2 regions of the Azospira inquinata genome follow, and region 1 is predicted to be linked to the other one. Evidence: predicted binding sites of a transcription regulator. Region 1 holds the regulator's gene; the other holds the start of a gene.
What was found. The regulator FNR, encoded in region 1, switches genes on or off when oxygen is low (the NO sensors DNR and NnrR bind a similar motif). The targets are predictions, from matches to a motif close to TTGANCTAGNTCAA.
Positions count from the first base shown of each region.

Region 2: the regulator FNR is predicted to act here: its motif matches at 2,001-2,014, upstream of Azoinq_RS03895 (hemerythrin domain-containing protein).

Region 1 covers NZ_CP064782.1:2,338,105-2,341,508, forward strand. The annotation lists gene Azoinq_RS10680 (NnrS family protein) at 1-449, shown strand, start outside; gene Azoinq_RS10685 (SirB2 family protein) at 457-837, shown strand; gene Azoinq_RS10690 (hemerythrin domain-containing protein) at 837-1,397, shown strand; gene fnr (fumarate/nitrate reduction transcriptional regulator Fnr) at 1,434-2,177, opposite strand; gene hemN (oxygen-independent coproporphyrinogen III oxidase) at 2,321-3,404, shown strand, end outside.
Region 2 covers NZ_CP064782.1:884,357-887,760, reverse strand. The annotation lists gene Azoinq_RS03905 (tRNA threonylcarbamoyladenosine dehydratase) at 1-728, shown strand, start outside; gene Azoinq_RS03900 (HD domain-containing phosphohydrolase) at 782-1,888, opposite strand; gene Azoinq_RS03895 (hemerythrin domain-containing protein) at 2,076-2,489, shown strand; gene Azoinq_RS03890 (hypothetical protein) at 2,694-2,915, opposite strand; gene Azoinq_RS03885 (pseudouridine synthase) at 3,282-3,404, shown strand, end outside.

The DNA of each region.
Region 1 (3,404 bases):
GGCTGCTGGCCTGGCGCTGGCAGCCCTGGCGGGTGCGAAAAATCCCCATGCTGGCCATGCTTCACCTGGCTGTGGTGTGGCTGGCTCTGGGCCTTGCGCTCAGCTGTCTCCAATCCCTCCTGCAACTGGCCGGGGTGGCCTGGGCGGGGTGGGGGCCTCTCCATGTGCTGACCCTGGGGTTTATGTGCTCCCTCCTGCTGGGCATGGGGACCCGGGTTAGCCTGGGCCACTCCGGCCGCTCCTTTTCCTGGGATCGCCGGATTTGGCCCCTGTTCCTGATTTTTCAGTTTGTTCCCCTGCTACGTCTGGCGGGGGATTTCCTGGCGTCGGGAGCCTGGTGGCATCCCTTTGTCCTGGCCAGTGTGCTCTGGCTGATGGTCTTTGCCGTCTGGGGCATTCCCTATCTGGGCATTTATTGCCGCCCCCGCCCGGACGGCCAGCCGGGGTAATTCCGCCATGACCCCTTTGAAACTTTTCCACATCGCCTGCGTCAGCCTTTCCGGGGCGGGATTCCTTTTCCGGGCCCTGTGTCTGGCCCCTGATTCTCCCTGGCGTCGCCATTGGACGGTGCGCTGGTTGCCCCATGGGGTGGACAGCGGTCTGCTCCTCAGCGGTCTGGGGCTGGCCTGGAGCACGGGCCAGTACCCGGGGGCCCAGCCCTGGCTAACGGCCAAGCTGGTGGGCCTAGTGCTCTACATTTTCAGCGGCCGCTTGGCCCTGCGTGGTGCCAGCCCTCGGAGGCGGCGTCTTGGGGTTGTCCTGGCGGTCTTGTGTTTTGCCTACATTGTTTCGGTGGCCCTGACCAAACAGGCCGCCGGTTTTTGGGGAGTATTGTGATGTTGTCCTTTTCCCTCCCCGGGACGGAAAGCCCGTCCTGGGACGATCCCCTGGAAATGCTCCAGGCCTGCCACGAGCGTATTGAGGCCCAGCTTGCCCTGCTGGAGCGCCTCCGGACCCATCTGGCGGAACACGGAGTGGATCAAGCCGCCCAAGAGGCGATTGCCGGGATTCAGCGTTATTTCACCCTGGCGGCCCCTCTTCACCACCAAGACGAGGAGGAAGACCTGTTCCCCGCCATGGCGGACCGGGTGTCCCAGGAGGGGCGGGGGGAATTGGGGGCCCTGGTGGGCCAGTTGCTGGTGGATCACTACTGGATGGACCGGGAGCGGCAATGGCTACTGGGTGCCCTGGCCAAAACCCGGGATGAGGGCCGGGACCAGCTGGATTGGCCCCGGGTAGCAGCCTTTGCCGCCCGGTATCGGGCCCATATTCTCAAGGAAAATACCCAGCTTTTGCCCTGGGCCCGGCGATTGTTGCCGGAGGATATGTTGCGGCGCCTGGGTATTCCCATGGGCGCTCGCCGGGGCGCGGGGAGCCAGGGGCCTGAGGGGGGCTAAAAGGGAGGGGAAGCCCGGTGGCCCGGGCCTTCGGGCTTAGCTGGCCTGATGGGTCATGAGCCGTTTCAGGCCCGGGGTATTGAGAATGCGGATGTGCTTTTGCTGGACGCTGATCAGGCCTTCTTCCTGGAAGCGGGAAAAGGCCCGGCTTACGGTTTCCAACTTGAGGCCCAGATAGCTGCCGATTTCCTCGCGGGTCATACGCAGGTAGAACTCGGCGGGGGAATAGCCCCGGGCAGTAAAACGCTGGGAAAGGTTGAGCAGGAAGGCGGCCAGCCGCTCTTCCGCCCGCATGGTGCCCAACAGCATCATGACCCCGTGATCCCGGACAATTTCCCGGCTCATGACTTTGTGGAAATGGTGCTGGAGGGAAACCACTTCCCGGGACAAACCTTCCAGGCGAGGGTAGGGGATAATGCAGACTTCGCTGTCTTCCAGGGCCACCGCGTTACAGGAGTGGGCTTCCGTGCTGATGCCGTCCAGCCCCAGCAGTTCCCCGGCCATTTGAAAGCCGGTGACCTGATCCCGGCCGTCTTCTAGGATGACGTCGGTTTTGAAAAAGCCGCTGCGAATGGCATAAATCGCATCAAAAACCTCGCCGGCCCGATAAAGGTGGTCGCCGCGCTTGATTTTACGACGTGCACTCACTAGCTCGTCTAGCTTGGCCATCTCCGCCTCATTCAGCCCCAGGGGCAGGCAGAGCTCTTGCAGGTTACAGTTGGAGCAGGCTGTCTTGATGATGGACAACGTGATTTCTTTGGCGTTGCTGTTCAACGGCATGTCGTTCCTCGCTGGGGCGGCATAGAGGGCTTTGGGCACGGAATCGGGAACCTCATAGGGGACCTATTGAGCGTTTGATCCAGGTCAACGTGAAATAATTCACCCACCACCATAATTAGCCGTACTTAAAGCGCTTTCCTGCAATGACTTTCGCTACCGACAACCTCGTCTTCGACCCCCAGATCATCCGCCGATTCGACATCAGCGGTCCTCGCTATACGTCTTATCCGACGGCGGATCGCTTCGTCGAAGCCTTTGATGCGGAAGCCCTCAAGCTGTGGCTGGGGAAACGCAATATCGGCGGAATCAGCCGACCGATCTCATTATACTTCCACATCCCTTTCTGCAACACCATCTGCTATTACTGCGCCTGTAACAAGATCATTACCAAGGATCACGGGCGTAGCGCCAAGTACATCAAGTACCTGGGCAAGGAGATGGCCCTCCAGGATCAGTACCTGGATGGGGACCGGGAAGTGACCCAGTTGCACTGGGGCGGTGGTACCCCCACCTTCCTGTCCCACGACGAAATGCGCCAGCTTATGGCCATGACCCGGCAGCATTTCAAGCTGGCGGACAACGCGGAAATTTCCATTGAAGTGGATCCCCGCAAGGTGGACCGGGAAACCGTGGCCCTGCTGGGGGAGCTGGGTTTCAATCGCATGAGCCTGGGGGTGCAGGATTTCGACGAGCGGGTCCAGGTGGCGGTGAACCGGGTCCAGTCCGAAGAAGAAACCTTCAATGTGATGGACGCGGCCCGGAAAAACGGCTTCCAGTCCATCAGCATTGACCTGATCTACGGCCTGCCCCAGCAGACCCTGATGGGCTTTAACCGGACCCTGGAGCGGGTGTTGGCCATGGACCCGGATCGGCTGTCCATCTACAACTATGCCCACCTGCCCAACCATTTCAAGCCCCAGCGGCGCATCCACGAGGACCAGCTGCCCCACCCGGACACCAAGCTGCAAATCCTCTCCCTGGCGATTCGCAAGCTTACCGAAGCGGGCTATGTGTTCATTGGCATGGACCACTTTGCCAAGCCCAATGACGAGCTGGCCATTGCCCAGCGCCAGGGGCGGCTACACCGGAATTTCCAGGGCTATTCCACCCACGCGGATTGCGACATGCTGTCCTTCGGCATTTCCTCCATCGCCAAGGTGGGGCCCACTTATAGCCAGAATGTGCGCACCCTGGACGAGTATTACGACAGCCTGGATAACGGCATTC
Region 2 (3,404 bases), 1.5 Mb from region 1:
TTTACGGTCCGGCGGCCCTGGCCCGTTTTCAGGCCGCCCATGTGTGCATTGTGGGGGTTGGCGGGGTGGGTTCCTGGGTGGCGGAAGCCCTGGCCCGCAGCGCCGTGGGGCGGCTCACCCTGGTGGATCTGGACCATGTGGCCGAATCCAATATGAACCGGCAGATTCACGCCCTGGAAGACACCCTGGGCCAGGCCAAGGTGGAGGCCATGGCTGCCCGCATCCGGGCCATCAACCCGGCCTGCCGGGTGGATTGGATCGACGATTTCGTCACGCCGGATAATCTGGATGAACTGCTGGAGCCCGCCGGGCCCTTTGACCTGCTGGTGGATGCCATCGACGGGGTGCGGGCCAAGACCGCCCTCATTGCCTGGTGCCGGCGCCGGGGGCTGGCCGTGGTCACCGCCGGGGCGGCGGGGGGCCAGCTGGACCCCACCCGGCTCCGGGTGGATGACCTGTCCCGCACCATCCAGGACCCTTTGCTTTCCAAGGTGCGGGGCCAGCTGCGCAAATTCCACGGCTTTCCCCGGGACCCGAAAAAGAAGTTCAACGTGCCGGCGGTGTTTTCCGACGAACCCCTGCGTTATCCCGAACCGGCCCAAAGCTGCGAGGCGGAGCCCCGGGGCCCGGCGGGCCTGAGCTGCGCGGGCTTCGGCTCCTCCGTCTGCGTGACGGCCAGCGTGGGGCTGGCCGCCGCCAGCGTGGCTCTGAAAATTCTCAGCCAATAAAAAAGGGGCGGCGCCGGGCGTTGGCCCGACCTCCGCCCCCGGCGGGAGCCGCTTCAGCTCTGGCCGTTATCCATCTGGCGGCGAATGACCGCGTTGAAGGGGGCCACCCATTCGGCGGCAAACTGGCTGTCACAGGCATTCACTTCCGCAATGGCTCGCAGCAGGGAGCGGGTCTGGCCCCGCTGGCTGTGCTTCAGGGTGACCGCCTCAAAGGCATCCACAATGGCCAAAATGCAGGCCCCGGGACAAATCTGGGCGCCCTTCAGGCCCCGGGGATAGCCCGTGCCATCGGGCATTTCGTGGTGCTGGGCCACCATTTCCGCCGCCCCGTGCCAGCCTTCCATGCGCCCCAGAAGCCCGGCCCCCAGGGAGGGGTGGAGGGCCAGGGTGGCCCGATCCTCGTCGCTGAGCCGACCTTCCTTGAGCCATACCGATTCGGGCAGGAACATCATGCCCACATCGTGCATATAGACGGCGGCGGCCAGCTGGGTGGAATCCACCGGCTTACCCGCTTCCTGATTGGTTTCCAGGGCCAGTTTCAGCAGCCGGCTGCTGCGCCCCTGGTAGAGGGGGGAGCGGCTTTCAAACTGCTGGGCCAGGCTGTGGAAAAACTGTAGATCGGCGGCCGTGGCCTCGTCCGGACGCAGGGAAACGCTGGCCTGGGGCTGGGGCTCCCGGGCCGCCAGGGAGGCGGGGCGAAAGCCGGTGACGCTTTCAATGAGGGTGGCGGCGGCCTGGTTGATTTCCTTGGCTCCGGCTTCCGCCAGGTTATCCAGGCCTAAAACCAGCCGTTCCAGGTGCAGGTTGTTCAGGGGCTTGTCGTGGGCAATGGCGTCCACCGCCAGTTCCAGCCGGTCCAGGGCGAGGAGCAGGGCTTCCCCGAAGAGGTCGGTGAATACCAGCTTGCCCTCCCGCAGCCGGGCCAGCAGGCTTTCGATGGGGTGGGCGATGCGCACCCCCAACTCCAGCTTGCACAGGGAGGCATCCCCCTTCAGGGTGTGGATGGCCCGGAACAGGTCCGCCAGAATGCTCCGGTCGTCCGGCGTCTGCTTCAGCTTGGCGATGTCCCGTTCCACATTGGGAATCTGATCGGTGAGGGAATCCACGAAATCCTGGAACATTTCCGGATCGCGGATGATGGGGTGATGGGCGGTGACCATGAGAACTCCCTTGGCTGGCGGTGGGCCCTTGTGGGGGGAAGGGGGCCGCCGATTCGGACCCCGGGGCGGGATCATCCAGGAAAACCGGGTGGGGTGGGCTTATTTTTGTTTTTTAACTTGCATCAAACCCCCCGGCCCGGGAGCTTGCCATAATCCCGCGAAATTTCAATCTTTTCCGGAGAAGCTGATGGACCTCATGCAATGGTTGCCCCGCTACCAGCTGGGGTGCGCCCCCATGGACGACACCCACCGGGAATTCGTGGATTGGATCAACCGTCTGGCCGGGCTGCCCGATGGGGAGTTCCTGCCCCAGTTTGACGCCTTCTTCGCCCACACGGAACACCATTTCGCCCAGGAAAACCAGTGGATGGAAGAAAGCGATTTCCCGCCCCTCCATTGCCATGTGGGGGAACACGAGCGGGTACTGGCCACCCTGCGCAGCCTGCGCAAAATGGTGGAGCGGGGGGATGTGGCCATCGGCCGCCGGGCCGTGGAAGAACTGGTGGGCTGGTTCGATAACCACGCCGCCACCATGGACACGGCCCTGGCCGTGCATATGCGCAACGCCCACTACACCCCCACGCCCCTAGTCGCCGCCTGAGAGGGGGGGCGGGGCAGGGCGTTGGCGTGGGGGAGAGGGCTGTGGGCTGGATGTCCTCGCCGTCCCTGAAGTACTGATGTCCTCAGAGCCCCCGGAACACCCGGAACACCCGGAACACCCGGAATGCCCGGAATGCCCGGAATGCCCGGAATGCCCGGGCGTGCCGACGTTCAGCGTAGGGCGGCAGGCCGCCCCAGCTCCTGCTCAATGGGCCCGGGCGGCGCTTACCGTGCCGCCTTTGGCCGGGGGCATGAGCCCGGCATCTTCTTCGTAAAGCCCGGAACAGGTGGTGAAGCACCCGGCCAGGGGGCAGGTCCGGCCCGCCGGGCAATGGTGTTCCCGGGCGCATTGGCCCTGGGTTTGGTCCATCAGGACCATTTCTTTGACCGCTTCGCAACGGCCGATGGGGGAATCGAAGTAGCACATGATGGTCTCCCGCAGCCCCGGCCCCACAGGGACCGGCGGCGCTTTGGTCGGGAAACGGAGGCCGGGGAGGCGCCTCGGGCGGTGGCGACCTGGCATGTAACCGAGTCGGGTGCGTGGCACCGGGCCTCCGGGAAAGCGGCCCTTCCTGGTCCGTTTCCCTGCTTTCACTATAGGTCGACCTGCTGGTTATTCAAGTGGAATGTGCTGGGGCGGCCTCCCTGGGGCGTGATGGCCTGTTTTTAGCCATTCCCCGCCATTCCCCATCCCTTCTCTGCCCTGGGGCGGCAACCCGGGCCCGGCCCTGCCGGTTTCCTCCGGCTGCGCCATGGGCTAGACTGCGCCCCTTCCCTCCTACCCGGTGTTCCCATGTCCTCGGATTCTCCCCGTAAAACCCTGACCCTGAAGCCCGGGGCGACCAACCGCAACACCCGGCGCCCCCCGTTGCGGGGCGGGGCTCCCCGCAGCCGCCAGCCGGTGCCTCCGGTGGAG